4 regions of the Exiguobacterium abrahamii genome follow, and region 1 is predicted to be linked to each of the others. Evidence: riboswitches for the same ligand, from Rfam matches in the RefSeq annotation. Region 1 holds a riboswitch; each other region holds the start of a gene.
What was found. Region 1 has a riboswitch for S-adenosylmethionine ahead of ITJ88_RS02260 (methionine ABC transporter ATP-binding protein). Riboswitches for the same ligand answer to the same signal wherever they lie in the genome.
Positions count from the first base shown of each region.

Region 2: linked by a shared signal. The riboswitch ahead of ITJ88_RS14165 (amino acid permease) and the one ahead of ITJ88_RS02260 (methionine ABC transporter ATP-binding protein) in region 1 are both predicted to bind S-adenosylmethionine.
Region 3: linked by a shared signal. The riboswitch ahead of ITJ88_RS14030 (LLM class flavin-dependent oxidoreductase) and the one ahead of ITJ88_RS02260 (methionine ABC transporter ATP-binding protein) in region 1 are both predicted to bind S-adenosylmethionine.
Region 4: linked by a shared signal. The riboswitch ahead of ITJ88_RS11320 (2,3-diketo-5-methylthiopentyl-1-phosphate enolase) and the one ahead of ITJ88_RS02260 (methionine ABC transporter ATP-binding protein) in region 1 are both predicted to bind S-adenosylmethionine.

Region 1 covers NZ_JADOYC010000001.1:454,823-458,725, reverse strand. Annotated here, with positions in the region: gene ITJ88_RS02270 (MetQ/NlpA family ABC transporter substrate-binding protein) at 1-294, opposite strand, end outside; gene ITJ88_RS02265 (methionine ABC transporter permease) at 327-992, opposite strand; gene ITJ88_RS02260 (methionine ABC transporter ATP-binding protein) at 989-2,011, opposite strand; SAM riboswitch class I at 2,091-2,195, opposite strand; gene ITJ88_RS02255 (bifunctional cystathionine gamma-lyase/homocysteine desulfhydrase) at 2,253-3,419, opposite strand; gene ITJ88_RS02250 (PLP-dependent cysteine synthase family protein) at 3,412-3,903, opposite strand, start outside.
Region 2 covers NZ_JADOYC010000005.1:189,916-193,818, reverse strand. Annotated here, with positions in the region: gene ITJ88_RS14170 (polysaccharide pyruvyl transferase family protein) at 1-1,224, shown strand, start outside; SAM riboswitch class I at 1,333-1,434, shown strand; gene ITJ88_RS14165 (amino acid permease) at 1,512-2,915, shown strand; gene mmuM (homocysteine S-methyltransferase) at 2,890-3,825, shown strand; gene ITJ88_RS14155 (MarR family winged helix-turn-helix transcriptional regulator) at 3,894-3,903, opposite strand, start outside.
Region 3 covers NZ_JADOYC010000005.1:164,310-168,212, reverse strand. Annotated here, with positions in the region: gene ITJ88_RS14045 (DUF817 domain-containing protein) at 1-205, shown strand, start outside; gene ITJ88_RS14040 (DUF2325 domain-containing protein) at 296-1,558, shown strand; gene ITJ88_RS14035 (DUF975 family protein) at 1,622-2,260, shown strand; SAM riboswitch class I at 2,373-2,475, shown strand; gene ITJ88_RS14030 (LLM class flavin-dependent oxidoreductase) at 2,549-3,607, shown strand; gene ITJ88_RS14025 (ATP-grasp domain-containing protein) at 3,604-3,903, shown strand, end outside.
Region 4 covers NZ_JADOYC010000003.1:16,037-19,939, forward strand. Annotated here, with positions in the region: gene mtnK (S-methyl-5-thioribose kinase) at 1-856, opposite strand, end outside; SAM riboswitch class I at 935-1,038, opposite strand; SAM riboswitch class I at 1,244-1,345, shown strand; gene ITJ88_RS11320 (2,3-diketo-5-methylthiopentyl-1-phosphate enolase) at 1,416-2,606, shown strand; gene ITJ88_RS11325 (2-hydroxy-3-keto-5-methylthiopentenyl-1-phosphate phosphatase) at 2,603-3,262, shown strand; gene ITJ88_RS11330 (methylthioribulose 1-phosphate dehydratase) at 3,259-3,879, shown strand; gene ITJ88_RS11335 (1,2-dihydroxy-3-keto-5-methylthiopentene dioxygenase) at 3,896-3,903, shown strand, end outside.

The DNA of each region.
Region 1 (3,903 bases):
TTGTTGCTCAAGATACGGTACATGCTGGAAGTAGTTCGCATCGATTTCTTTTGAAGCGAGTGCTTTGTTCGGAAGTACGTAATCTTGGAACTTCTTGATTTCAAGCTTGTAGCCTTTTGCTTCGTATTCTTTTTTGACGTGCTCAAGAATCTCAGCGTGCGGTACGTTTGAAGCACCGATGACGAGTGTTTTGTCGTCGCTACCTGATCCTGATGATTTTTCGCCACATGCAGCAAGGCTGATTGCTAAAACGGATACAGCGGCAGTACCTACGAATTTTTTCCAAACTTTCATGAATGATTCCTCCAATATGAATAAAATTTGAATTAACGTTTATCGATCGCACGGATCAGCAAATCACCAATGATTTGGATGACGAAGACGATCGCTAAGATTAAGAGTGTCGCAATGACGATGACATCGTTTTGAGAACGCTGGAATCCTTCGATGAAGGCCATGTCCCCAAGTCCACCTCCGCCGACTACTCCGGCCATTGCCGTATAACCGACAAGTGAGACGAGTGTGACCGTGATACCAGAAACGATGGCAGGCAACGCTTCCGGGATTAAGACTTTATAGATGATTTGGAACTTCGTCGCGCCCATCGATTCAGCTGCCTCGATGACACCTTTATCGACTTCACGTAACGCGAGTTCAACCATCCGACCGTAAAATGGTGCAGCACCGAAAATCAGTGCCGGTAATGCTGCCGTTGGTCCGAGGAACGAACCGACGATTGCTGTCGTAAATGGAATCAATAAGATCAGTAAGATGATGAACGGAATCGAACGGAAGACGTTGACGACCAAGCTCAACACTGAATAGAACGCCCGATTCTTGAACAACAACTCTTCGTTTGTCGCATACAATAGTAAACCAATGATCAAACCGAGAACGAATGTCGAAACCCCAGCGATTGCCGTCATATAGACGGTACTGCCTGTCGCTTCCCACACCATGTCCCAGTCTAGGTTGTCAAAGAATGAAATCATCGGTGATCCACCTCCACTTCAACATCACTGGCTTGAAGCTTCGTGATGACCGCTTGTGTTGCTGCTGTTTCCCCAATCAACTGAATGAACAGTGTACCGAGTGCCCCTTCCTGTGATTGACCGACGTTTCCGCCGATGATATTGAACAGGACCGGTGAATCCTTCATGACTTCCGCGAGGATCGGGCTTTCCGCTGTCGATCCGACGAACGTCAACTGAACGATCTTTCCGGTTGGGTACCGTTCGCGTAGTTTCGCGAACGTCAACTCGTTTTCCGACGGCGACGTCAATTGTTTGACGAACTCCTTCGTCATCGCTTGCTTCGGATGACGGAAGACCTCTGCGACCGGTCCTTGCTCGACGATTTTACCGGCTTCCATGACGGCGACCCGGTGACAGATTTTTTGAATGACGTGCATCTCGTGTGTGATCAAGACAATCGTCAGTTTCAGTTTTTCGTTGATATCGACAAGTAACTCAAGAATCGAGTCCGTCGTCTTCGGGTCGAGTGCACTTGTTGCCTCGTCACATAAGAGAACATCCGGGTTCGATGCCAGTGCCCGAGCGATACCGACACGTTGCTTTTGACCACCGGATAATTGCGACGGATAAGCTTTTTCGCGTCCGTCCAAACCAACGAGTTGGATCAGTTCCGCAACCCGTTCCTTTCGGTGTGCCTTCGGGAAGCCACCGAGTTCGAGTGGGAACATGATGTTCTCTTCAACCGTCCGTGACCATAGTAAGTTGAAGTGCTGAAAGACCATCGAGACATTCTTGCGGACGCCTCGTAATTCTTTTGGTTTCAGTGATGTCATTTCAACACCATCGATTTGGATCGAACCACTCGTTGGTGCCTCAAGCATATTCAGCAATCGGATCAAGGTCGATTTCCCTGCTCCGGAATAACCGATTATTCCAAAAATTTCACCGCGCTCGATTGTCAGATCGACATTCGCGACGGCTTCGACCGCTCCGCGCTTTGAGCGATAAATCTTTCCTACGTCTTGTAAACGAATCACAACTGTCCCTCCTAAAATAAAAAAAGTGCGCGCGTTTTAGAGCAAACGCGCGCACTTTTTCAGTACACAAAACCATTTGCTCTCATCTCCCAGACTTTTGTCTGCTGGAATTAGCACCACTTCGGATTAAATCCGCGGTTGCCGGGTTTCATCGGGCCAGTCCCTCCACCACTCTCGATAAGAGTTTCGGTATTAAGTTTGTAGAATATATTCTGAATATTAGCAGGGGTTATTTTTGTTGTCAAACAGTTTTTTCAGAAACTTTTTCGAGGAACGTGAAAGCACGTGTTAAGTCTTCTTTCAAATCTTCCGCGTCTTCAAGTCCAACTGAAATCCGAACGAGACCGTCCGTGATGCCAAGTTCTGCCCGACGTTCTGCTGGGATCGACGCGTGCGTCATCCGTGCAGGAACGGAAATCAGACTCTCGACGGCACCAAGACTTTCAGCAAGTGTGAAGAAGTGTGTCGCCTCGACGAGTTTTTCTGCGTTCGCTGCTGAACCGACATCAAAGCTGATCATCCCACCAAATCCAGTCGCTTGTTTCGCTTGGATCTCGTGACCAGGATGCGATGCAAGTCCCGGGTAGAAAATGTTCGAGACGATATCTTGCGCTTGTAGGAACTCAACGAGATCATGGGCTGTCTCTTCGATCGCATCCATCCGGATACCGAGTGTACGAAGACCACGGACGAGCAAGAAGCTGTCTTGCGGTCCAAGCACGCCGCCTGTCGAGTTTTGGATGAAGTGCAACTCTTCGCCGAGCGCATCATCTTTGACGACGACAAGTCCAGCGACGACATCCGAGTGTCCGCCGATGTATTTCGTCGCACTGTGCAAGACGATATCTGCACCGAGCGCGAGTGGTTGTTGATGGTATGGAGTCGCAAACGTGTTGTCGACGACGAGTTTAAGATCGTGACGTTTGGCGATTGTTGCGATCGCTTCGATGTCCGTTACTTTCAACAACGGGTTCGTCGGTGTTTCGACGTAGACGATCTTCGTGTTGTCTTGGATCGCTGCTTCCGTCGCCGCAAGGTCCGTCGTATCGACGAATGTTACTTGGATGTTGAACTTCGGTAAGACGCGTTGCATCAAGCGGAACGTACCACCGTAGACATCATCCGTCATGACGATGTGGTCGCCAGACTCAAGTAAGTGGAAGACGGCATGAATCGCTGCCATCCCAGAACCGAAGGCAAAACCACGTGCGCCGCCCTCAAGATCCGCAATCAATCGTTCGATGCTCGTCCGTGTCGGGTTCGCTGTCCGTGAGTATTCGTATCCGTCCTTGAGTTGACCGATTTTATCCTGCTTGTATGTGCTTGTTTGATAGATTGGTGGTGTGACGGCTCCTGTTGCCCGGTCGACACCTGTTCCTCCATGAATCAATGCTGTCTTCTTACGCATGAGTTTCGTCCACCTTTTCAAATATTTGTTGGCTTAAGTAGCGTTCGGCACTGTCTGCGAAGACGGTGACGATCGTACTGCCGGGGTGACGCTTCGCGATATCAAGCGCAGCAACGAGCGCTGCACCTGCTGAACTACCAACGAGTAATCCTTCGCGAGCAGCGAGTGTATGAACCGCGTCAAATGCATCGCGGTCAGAAATCGTATGAATCTCGTCGACGAGTTCACGCGGAACGAGACTTGGCCATTTCGCTGTTCCAATGCCTTCTGTCTTATGCGGACCGGCTGGACCACCATTTAAGACGGAGCCTTCCGGTTCGACGATTGCTGCTTTTGTACCTAGACGTTGTTTTAAGAAGTCCGCTGTTCCGGCGAACGTGCCACCTGAACCACAACCGGCAACGAACCAGTCGATGTGCGACAAGTCCGCAATCAGCTCAGGACCGAGTGTCCGCTGATACGTGACTGGGTTCTCTTCGTTTTC
Region 2 (3,903 bases), on a different contig from region 1:
CGAAAAGAATTCGTACCGACGTTACGGAAATATACACGTCTCATCAAAAAATTAAAAATTCCAGTCGTCGTCATCGGTGTAGGGTTACGTGCACCGTTTGAACCAGACTTAGATGGTGGATTCCCATTCGATGAAGATGTCAAAGCATTCGTCAGTGCCGTTCTCGAGCGCTCGAGCATGCTTGGTCTTCGCGGGGAGATCACGTCGAAATACTTAACACGTCTTGGTTTCCGCGAAGGGATCGATCATCGCGTCATCGGATGTCCTTCGATGTACGCGTTCGGTCGCGACTTGCACATCCGTGAAACAAATATCACACCTGAATCGATGATTACGGTCAACTCGTCACGTTTGGCTCCACAAAACGTCCTTGATTTCATTACACGCGGAATGGAAGAGTACCCGAATCATTACTTCATTCCCCAGTGGATGAAGGAACTGAAGTTGACGTATACAGGAACGCACCCGATCGCAGATCTTTCAGTGACGAACTATCCGGTGAAGATGTCGGATCCTGCTTACATGAATGATCGGGTCCGCTTCTTCTTGAACGCACAGACATGGTTCGATTTCATCGGACAAGCAGACCTTAGTTTTGGTGCGCGCTTGCACGGAAATATCACAGCAACGCTTGCAGGTACGCCGAGTATCCTCATTCCAAAAGATGCACGGATGCGCGAATTGACGGATTACCATCAGTTGACGCATATTTGGGCGAACGACATTACAGCGGATACACAATTATCCGACGTCGTAGCAAGCGCTGACTTCCAAAGTCCGGCACGTGTTCAAGCGCGTAACTTCGACAACTTCGTTGACTTCTTGAACGTGAACGATCTTGAACATATCTATCAAGAGACGAACTATCCTGAGAATGTACCGTTTGACCGTCAAATGGCGCAAACCGAGTTGCTCCCACCAGTCCAGCCGATTTCTGGCGTGAGTCTTGAAGAAGCAGTCGCTCGTTTTGAACGGTTCTTCCCGGAACAAGAGAAGAAGATTGCGGATGCGCAAAAACAAACAAAAGCACAATTAGCTGAAAAAGATAAGAAAATCAAAGCATTGCAGAAACAAACAGGAATGGCTCAAAAGGATCAAGAGATTGCGGCACTCAAAGCGCAACTGGCTGCCCAAACGAAGAAAATGAAGCACCAGCAAGGAACATTGAATCGGAAAGCGGTTCGTGCAGCCTTGAAAACAGCGGATTTATTCGCTAAAAAGTAACCCTTCAAACATTCCGGATCGATACGATGCGGAATGTTTTTTTGATAGAAGTATTCTGAATTGTGTTGACAATTCGGAAAAGACTTGATAGGGTTAGGAACAATTACATACTTATCCAGAGAGGTGGAGGGACTGGCCCTATGAAACCTCAGCAACAGGTCGAAAGATACTGTGCTAATTCCTGCGGGTGCTGCACCCGATCGATAAGATTTCCGAATTGTCGACCGACGCATCCGTGAGGATGCGTTTTTTGTTTGAAGTAGGTGGAATGAGGAGGAAATGGATTCATGAAAACGAGCGGAGCATTTCGACGCAAGATGGAATCACGCCATCTGATCATGCTGTCGTTAGGTGGTGTCATTGGAACCGGATTATTTTTAAGTACAGGTTATACGTTGGAACAAGCAGGACGTGTCGGAACGATTTTATCGTATTTGATCGGGACCGTCGTCGTTTACTTAGTCATGTTAAGTCTCGGTGAACTCGCCGTGCATATGCCGGAAACCGGATCATTCCATAAGTACGCAACGAAGTACATCGGACCCGGTACCGGTTATACAGTGGCCTGGCTCTACTGGCTGACGTGGACGGTCGCCCTTGGTTCAGAATTCACGGCAGCAGGCATTTTGATGCAACGTTGGTTCCCGTCGATTCCGGTATGGGTGTTCAGCGCATTGTTCGCTGCGATGATCCTTGGTATCAACGTCTTGAAGGTTCGTGTGTTCGCTGAAGTCGAGTTTTGGTTCTCCGCTATTAAGGTCGTGACGATCATTGCGTTCATTTTACTCGGTGCGGGAGCAATCGTCGGCTTCATTCCACTGCAAGATGGTAGCCCGGCTCCATTCTTTTCTTCGTTAACCGAAGGCGGGTTGTTTCCAAATGGCGCTTTCGTCATCTTCATGACGATGCTTGCCGTGAACTTTGCTTACTCGGGAACGGAACTAATCGGTGTCGCAGCGGGTGAAGCAGTCGATCCGAAACGAACGATTCCGCTTGCAATCCGGACGACGATCTTGCGACTCGTCCTCTTTTTCGTCGGTACGATCATCGTGTTAGCCGTCTTATTACCAACGGATGGGAAAGGTGTACTCGAAAGTCCGTTCGTCGCCGTGTTTGAACGAATCGGAATTCCCTACGCGGCAGACGTGATGAACTTCGTCATTTTGACAGCGATCTTGTCGGCAGCGAACTCTGGACTTTACGCCGCCTCTCGGATGCTCTGGTCGCTTGCGAACGAACGCATGATTCCACGCTTCTTCGCCCAGGTGACACCAATTGGGGTTCCACTTCGAGCGGTATTGTTCAGCATGCTTGGTGGAGGACTTGCCTTGCTGTCTAGCATCTATGCAGCAGGAAGTGTCTATATCGCGCTCGTCTCGATTTCCGGTCTCGCTGTTGTCGTTGTTTGGATGAGTATCAGTGTTGCCCAGTATCGTTTCCGGAAACAATTCCTCCGCGAAGGGCATACGGTCGACGAATTGGTCTATCGCACACCACTCTTTCCATTTGTACCGATCGCCGCTTTCGTCGTTTGTTTGATTTCTCTGATTGGTATCGGATTTGATCCGACACAACGAATCGCCTTGTACTGTGGTATTCCATTCATCGTGATCTGTTATATCGTTCATGCGTTCACGAATTCTGCTCAGAAACGGAGTGTTGAAGATGTCCCGAATCAAAAATCCAGTTGATCAACGATTACAGGAAGTTCCCTTTCTTATTTTAGATGGTGCCCTTGCAACCGAACTTGAACAGAAGGGATTCGACCTGAACGACCCGCTTTGGTCAGCACGTCTCTTGATCGAAGCACCGGAACAGATCGAACACGTCCATCGTGACTACTTTGAAGTAGGTGCCGATGTCGCGATCACTTCAAGCTATCAAGCAAGTATCGAAGGATTCAAGCAACGTCATATCACGACAGCGGAAGCACAGGCGCTGATTCGACAAACGGTCACCTTGGCGCAAAAAGCACGCACGCGTAGCGGGAAGAGTGACGCATTGATCGCGGGATCAGTGGGTCCTTATGGTGCCTACTTAGCAGATGGTTCTGAGTATCGCGGTCATTATGGGGTGTCAGCAGATGTGCTAGAAGCCTTCCACAGACCACGGATCGAAGCATTGATTGAAGCGGGGGCTGATCTACTGGCATTTGAGACGATACCGTCGCTCGAGGAAGCTGTCGTGTTGTTCCGGATTCTCGAAGCGTATCCGGAAGTGTCCGCTTGGCTGACGTTCTCGCTTCAAGATGCGACACACATTAGTGAAGGAACGGCACTTGCGACGTGTATTGAGACAATTGGACAACATCCACAGCTCGCAGCAATCGGTGCAAATTGTTTTCCGGCATCTTACGCGACCGATTTCATCCGTCACGTCAAGGCGTTGACGGATGTGCCAATCATCGTCTATCCGAACTCTGGTGAAGTCTATGATCCGGTCGCAAAAACGTGGTCAGGTACGAATCAGTGTACGTCGTTCCAAACCGTCGCGAAGACATGGTATGAGGCAGGGGCACGATTGATCGGCGGTTGTTGCCGAACGTCACCTGAACACATCGCACAAATTCGTTCGGTTTGTCAGGTTGCTCATACATCATGAAGAATGACGAAAAAACGGACGCGAAATCGATTGATTTTGCGTCCGTTCCTTTAAATGGTGTGATTTTGTTAACGCTCG
Region 3 (3,903 bases), on a different contig from region 1:
GATCGCCTTTTTCATTTGGATCGCAGAGAATATCGTGACGTTCTTTAAAGGCTGGGTCTATCCGCATCAAGAAGGAGGCTGGGCAGTCGTTGATCTTGGAAAATTATCTTCTTGGTTCCTACTTGTGATCATCACGGTTTTGATCGTCATCGTCGCGAAATATAAGCGTCAGGATCCGGCTGTGGAAATTCAGCAACGTACCTAAACAAAAAAATAACCTGGTTATTTTTTTGGACTACTTCCGCGTTTTTTCGTTGCTATAGTGAAAAAAACGCAAAGGAAGTGGTTACGGATGATGCAACAGGTGTTGGAACGAGCAACTGAATTGGTACAGATGAAATTAGCGGTCGTGGAGCGGTACGAAGATTGGCAACTCTGGCTCGACGAAGTAAACGGAATCGATGAATGGGTAAAGATGTCAGCGTATTATGCACCACGTGACGTTCAAGAAACACCGGTCGTCGACGAAGTAGTAGAGCTAGAGCAGACCATCGTCATGCCACCACAAGTACCGGTCGAGCCAGTACGCAAGCAACGTTATGCCTATACGTTTCAGCGGGGATTAAAAGGCGGTACTTTATTAGAGTGGTCCGGCAGTCATATTTCAGAACGAGACGTCCGCGATTGGAATCTCGAGCACGGCATGGAAGTACGTGTTCGAATGGAACGGGAGGATGATCATAAAACGATTTGCCGCATCGAAGCTGTCGTTTCGACGGATCGGATGAGAGAGAATCCAGAGCGTCTAGTGTTTGAACAAGCAATCGTCAAGGCACATGGCATCATTGAGAGAACGGTGGATGGTCCACTGCAAGATGAGTCAGGAAAGCCATTTTATTATGTCGTACCGGTCGAAGACATGCGTTATTTCCGACTGGAAGCAGGGCAGCTCGTCGATCTCGTCATGTGGCGGGGACGGAAGGATACACTGACGATTGCTTGGAAGCATCCGTTCACGTATGAAGAGCCGGTCGTCAATACATCATCCAACCGCCGATCAGAGGTGGAGCAACAGGTAGTGAAGACGCCTGTGACAACAAAAAAGTCAAATCGGTATGCACGAAAAATGAAACGGCAACCGGTGCCGAAAGCTAAAAAAGCGCAGCGTCGCGTCCGTATGCAAAAAGAGCGAACGATTGAACCGATCGTGACGACAGCTGTACCCGGACAATTGATGGATTTCGTTGATAAGACACCGCTTGATTTCACGCGCTTCACAGGAATGCGTCTCGTCATTGTCGGAAACGAACAACAGACCGCTGTCTATCGCGAGTTCTTTGCGCCGACGGGAATCGAATTGATTCATCTGGCAGGGGACGCACAGTCCGCGAAAAAGATTGCCTGTCTCGCCAAAAAGACGGACGCGATCGTCGTCGTGACGAGCCGTGTCTCTCATGCAGCGAGTGCGCATGTCATCGCTCAGGCGAAAAAGCATGGTATTCCATTCGCGATGGAACGCCTCGATGGTCGACGTTCGTTATACACGGCGTGTGAGCGGCAACTTGAGAGCGCTTGGCTTAAAAAGAAACAAGAGGGAAAATTATTGAAAAAGCAGTGAAACATTAGAAGAATTCGACCGTAAAGTAAGGTAAGAACTTATTTTTCAAGGAGGACCTTACTCATGTCATCTCAATTAAAAAAAGCAGCGAAGGAGTCGCTCAGCGGTCGTTGGGGGTTTGCCATCCTCATGTTCGTACTGTTTTCTATCATCCAGAGCGTTCCGACGTTCATCGGACCTGATCCTAACGAAGACCTAAATGCGATGAGTGCGGTCAGTATCATTCTTTCGATTTTATTGATCCCAATCGCAGCGGGTTGGACGTGGGTCGCGATGTCGTTCGCACGCAATGAAGAAGTCAAAGTAGCTGATTTGTTCGAGCCGTATAAAATCTTCGGCAAAGTCATCGGCGTCTCGATTGTGCAAGCGGTCTTCTTATTCCTATGGACACTACTCTTGATCATCCCAGGGATCATCAAGTCGTTCTCTTACCTGTTGACGTTCTACATCCTTCGAGATGAACCATCGATCGGTATCCTCGAGGCCATCACGCGTTCACGCCAACTCATGGATGGTCATAAGATGGAAGCATTCTTACTCTTCCTATCATTCATTGGTTGGGCATTACTTGTGATTGTTACACTTGGTCTTGCTGTCTTATGGGTTGGACCATACTTCAGCGTTACAATGGCAAAATTCTATGATCGTGTTCGTGGTGAACAAGCACCAGAGCCAACATCAGATTTCGTCGCACCATATTAATCCGGAATCCCGACACGACGTCGGGATTTTTTATGCGCGAAATAATTCCGATTGGAAAAGACGGTTTAATGGTTGCTTTAGTTCAGTGAATTCTGTACGATGAATGCAACACATCTTATCTAGAGAAGTCGAGGGACTGGCCCGAAGACACTTCAGCAACCCCGCCGTGGCGGAAGGTGCTACTTCCAGGAAGGGATACCTTCCGAAGATAAGAGCGGACAGGATAAGATACCGTCGCTCTTTTCGAACTTCGAAAAGAGCGTTTTTTATGATAAGGGGGATGATGGAGTGGAGTATGGTTTTTGGTTACCGATTTTTGGGGGATGGTTACGTAACGTCGAGAATGAACAGATGCCACCGACCTTCGATTATGCAAAACAAGTCGCACAAACAGCAGAGCGGATCGGCTTCTCGACGACGTTGATTGCGGAATTGAATTTGAATGATATCAAAGGCATCAAGGAACCGAGTCTTGAAGCATGGACGACGGCAGCAGCGATTGCTGCAACGACAGAACGCTTAGAGATCATGACAGCGGTTCGTCCCGGGTTTCATAATCCAGCGACGACGGCGAAGATGGCGGCAAACATCGATCAGTTGAGTGGTGGACGCTTTACACTCAACGTCGTTTCGGCGTGGTGGGCAGAGGAAGCCAAACAATACAACGGTATCTTCACAGCACACGATGAACGCTATGCTCGGACGGAAGAGTTCGTCACGGTCATGAAGGGACTATGGGCAGATGCGTCACCGTATAGCTTCTCCGGTCATCACTACACGATCGAGCAAGCAGAACTCCATCCGAAGCCGGTCCAGCGTCCAGGCATCAAGCTCTACGCTGGTGGAGAGAGTGAAGCTGGAAAACGAACGATCGTCGAACACTGTGATGCTTATGTCATGCATGGGGGCACGGTCGAAGAAGTAGCTCATAAAATCAGCGATATGAAAGTACGCCGGGAAGCGACGGGACAAACGCCGCTCGAGAGCTTCGGTCTTGCGGCCTACATCATTTGTCGAGATACGGAAGAAGAAGCGCTTCTTGAGTGGCAACGCATTACAGACGTCAAGGAAGACAGCGCCGGTTATGCCGGTTATCAGGATTTCATCAGTAAATCGCAACTGGAGCAACAGGTCGAGCGGAACGATTATTCCGTCTCGAACCGTGGTCTACGACCGAACTTGATCGGAACACCAGAACAAATCGCTGAACGGATTCTAGCGTTCGAAGCCGTTGGTGTCACGTTACTTTTATTACAATTCTCACCACAACTCGAAGAAATGGAACGCTTTGCCCGTGACGTAATGCCACTGGTCGAAGCGAAACGAAAGGTAGGTCAACAATCATGACAAAAATTCATATTCTCCACGAAAATCAAGAATGGACGGACCATCTCATCAAACGTCTCGAAGAACTCGAATTACCATATGAACAGTGGCACTTGAATGAAGGAATCGTTCCGCTGGATGAACTGCCGCCAGAAGGCGTCTTTTACAGCCGGATGAGTGCCTCTTCGCATACGCGGGGGCATCGTTACGCGCCGGAGTTGACGGAAGGGGTTCTCGCTTGGTTAGAAGAGCATGACCGGACCGTCTTTAACGGAACACGTGCGCTTCGTCTTGAAGTCAGCAAAGTCAATCAATAC
Region 4 (3,903 bases), on a different contig from region 1:
TCAGCCAGAACGTATCAATGTCCTTGATTCGGGCGTCACGTCGTGTAGGGTAATCCGGATATGCTGCGAAGAATAGATGCGCAATGAACTGTCCGACATCGAATCCGAATGGACCATAAAAGGCGAATTCTGGATCGATGACTTTCGTTTCCGTCGCCGAGGCGAAGATGCTGCCTGTATGTAGATCGCCGTGCAGCAATGCATCTCCTTTCGTGATGAAGAGCGCTTCGAGTTTTGCGACTTCGCGTTTCAACTCATCGTCTGCCCATAGACGTGCCACCTCTTCTTCGAGTCCGGATTCAATCTCGTTCGTCTCCGCGTCATGAAACGGATCCGTGAAGATTAATTTTTCCGTGATGTCGCACAAGTCTGGATTGTAGTACGTTCGGGCGACACGTTTCTTTTCAACCGGACCAAGCGCAAAGTCCGATGTATGGAATAACGTCCGAGCGAGATAAGAACCGATATGTTCCGCAAGCAACGGATACTGTTCACCTGCGAGTAAACCGCTTCGAACGATCGTCAGATGTGAAAGATCTTCCATGACCGTATACGCCTCTTCATGACTAGCATGAAAAACACGTGGCACGAACGGTACCGCATGCCGTGCGAATTCACGGAGTGCGGATTGCTCGATCCACGCCCGTTCGAGCGATAACGGCCAGCTCTCCCCGACGACCTTCGCATATGGTAATGCTTGTTTTAAAATCAAGCGATGTTCACCCTCTCGAATTCGAAAAACGAGGTTGAGGTTGCCGTCGCCAATCTCTTCTGCTTCGACGGCTCCGTCGCCGATCAGTCCTAATGTCCGAACACGATCAATCGCGTCCTGTTCTGTGAATGCTTTGTATGTCATCTCAGTTTCCCCCTATGTGATACACGAAAAAGCGCCTCTTTTCGTCATCGAAAAGAGGCGCAGGAAAGTCACTGCGTCCTCTTATCTCTCAGACGAAACGTCTGTTGGATGTAGCACCGTGCCTAGTGGTCGGTTGCTGCGGCGTCATCGGGCCAATTCCCTCTGCCAACTCGCGATAAGAGTCGTATGTAGTTGTCGTGTGTGATATTGATTTGAATCTTACGCAATCGACTTCCTCGCTGTCAAATCGAAATCAAGCAGAAACGGACATCATTTTTAAGTCATCTATAGAAAGAGTATTTTCAAAAAAATAAATTTTCTAAAAATAGTTTGACAAGTCACGATTCTCATGTAAAAATTGCAATTAGATTTCACAATTTCATCCAATTCTTATCAAGAGCAGACGGAGGGACAAGCCCTACGATGTCGCAGCAACCGACCTTTTGGCACGGTGCTAATTCTTGCAGCTACTAAGCTGACAGATAAGAGTCCACGTTCGAATCATTCATGGTCTCTTGTCGCTGACGAGAGACCATTTTTTTGTTGAAGGAGGAAAGACATGGCTTATATCACTGCTACTTATCAATTGACTGTCCGTGATCGACTCGAGCAGCGCGCTGAACAACTCGCGCTTGGTCTGACAGTCGGTTCTTGGACGGAACTGAATCATCTCGAACAACAACAACTCGCCTCGTTCAAAGGGGAAGTCGTACATACCGAAGAGCGCGATGGCAAAGGATATATCACGATTCGTTACCCGGAACATAACGTATCGCGCGACTTTTCTGCGATTCTGACGACCGTCTTCGGGAAACTCTCACTCGACGGTGAAATCAAATTAACAGAATTGCTACTACCCGATACATTTACGTCGGACTTTCCAGGTGCGAAGTTCGGGATCGAAGGGGTCCGTTCCTTGATCGGTGTCGAAGATCGCCCATTATTAATGAGCATCTTCAAAGGAGTCATCGGACGCGATTTATCGTTCCTTCGTGATCAACTCGAAGGACAACTCGCTGGTGGGATTGATCTCGTCAAGGACGATGAGATCCTATACGACAATCCGTTGACACCGACGATTGACCGGGCACGGATCGGACGTGAGGTCATCGATGCTCACTTCCAACGGACCGGTAAACGTGCGTTATATGCGATCACACTCAGCGGTCCCGTCTTTACGCTCAAGGATCAAGCCAAGCGATTGATTGATGCTGGAGCGACTGCTTTCTTGCTGAATACCTTCACATACGGACTCGACGTCTTACGCGAACTGGCAAGTGATCCGGAAATCAACGTTCCGATCTTCAATCATCCGGCATATAGCGGTGCGTTGATCGCTAGCCCGAATCACGGAGTCGCAGCCCCTGTCTTACTCGGCACATTACCGCGTGCTGCTGGAGCAGACTTGACGCTATTCCCGTCTCCTTACGGCAATGTCGCTTTGCCAAAGGATGTCGCTCGTGGCATCGCGGTCGAAGCGACCCGTCTCGGGCAGACAAAATCAATCTTCCCGGTTCCTTCAGCCGGTATTCATCCTGGACTCGTCGCTCAACTCGTACGGGACTTCGGGATCGATTCCGTCATCAACGCCGGTGGCGGCGTACATGGTCATCCGCAAGGTGCTGCGGCTGGCGTCATTGCTTTCCGTCAGGCACTCGATGCGGCACTCGCAAATGAATCCCTATCGACGGCAGCATCGCGTCATGAAGAATTACGAATTGCCCTCGACGCTTGGGGGATCAAGTCATGACCGTACGGATTCTTTGTGACTTCGACGGGACGGTGACGACACAGGATAACATCATCGCACTCATGCAGGCATTTGCGCCAGCGCGTGACTTCGAACCGTTAAAACGCGGCGTACTCGACCGGACGTTATCGATTCAAAGTGGTGTCGGACAAATGTTCGCACTTCTGCCATCTGATGGGAAAGCGTCCTATCTTGACTTTTTACTGGAGCGCGCCGTCATTCGCGACGGATTTTCGGAGTTGCTTCAGTACAGTCGTCGTCAAGACATCGATTTCTCGATCGTCAGCGGTGGAATGGACTTTTTCGTCGAACCGATCTTAGCGCCCTTCCTCGACCAAGAACAGATTTACTGTAACGTCGCTGATTTCAGTGGTCCATTCGTCCATATCGATTGGCCAAACGCCTGCGATGCCCATTGTACGAACGGGTGCGGCTGTTGTAAAACGTCCGTTGCCCGGACACTACGTAAAGACGGTGACGTCATCATCGTCATCGGCGACTCGGTGACGGACTTCGAACTCGCAAAACAAGCGGATCGTGTCTATGCCCGTGATTATCTGATCACGTTGTGTGAAGAGAACGATATCGCCTATACACCGTTTGAGACGTTCCACGATATCGTTCATGATTTAACACGAGCGGAGGTGACAACATGACATTCATGCGACGCTATGAAGAATTACGTGCCATCAAACAAGAGCTTGCGGCGCGTGATTGGTTCCCTGGTACGAGTGGCAATCTCGCCATCCGGACATCCGGTGTCCCGGTTGAATTCCTTGTGACGGCAAGCGGAAAAGATAAACGGCAGACGACTCCTGACGACTTCGTTCATGTCGATGCGACCGGTCAATTGATCGGTGAGCAATCCGGGCGTCCTTCCGCTGAGACATTGCTCCATGTCGAAGTGTTCAATCGAACGGACGCCGGTTGTTCCCTGCATGTCCATACGATTGCGAACAATGTGATTTCGGAACTCTATGGCGATCAAGGCAGTATCACCTTTTCCGGTCAAGAAATCATCAAGGCACTCGGACACTGGGAAGAGGATGCGACGGTCACGGTACCGATCATTCCGAATCATGCGGACATCCCGACGCTTGCCGCTGCTTTTGCACCGCATGTCACAGCAGACAGTGGTGCCGTCCTGATCCGCAATCACGGGATCACTGTCTGGGCACCGACCGCCTTTGAAGCAAAGAAACACCTCGAAGCCTTCGAGTTTTTATTCAATTACACGTTGACGTTGCAATCATGCCGTCAATCCATTCATTAAAAGGAGGAATCATCTCATGGCAAC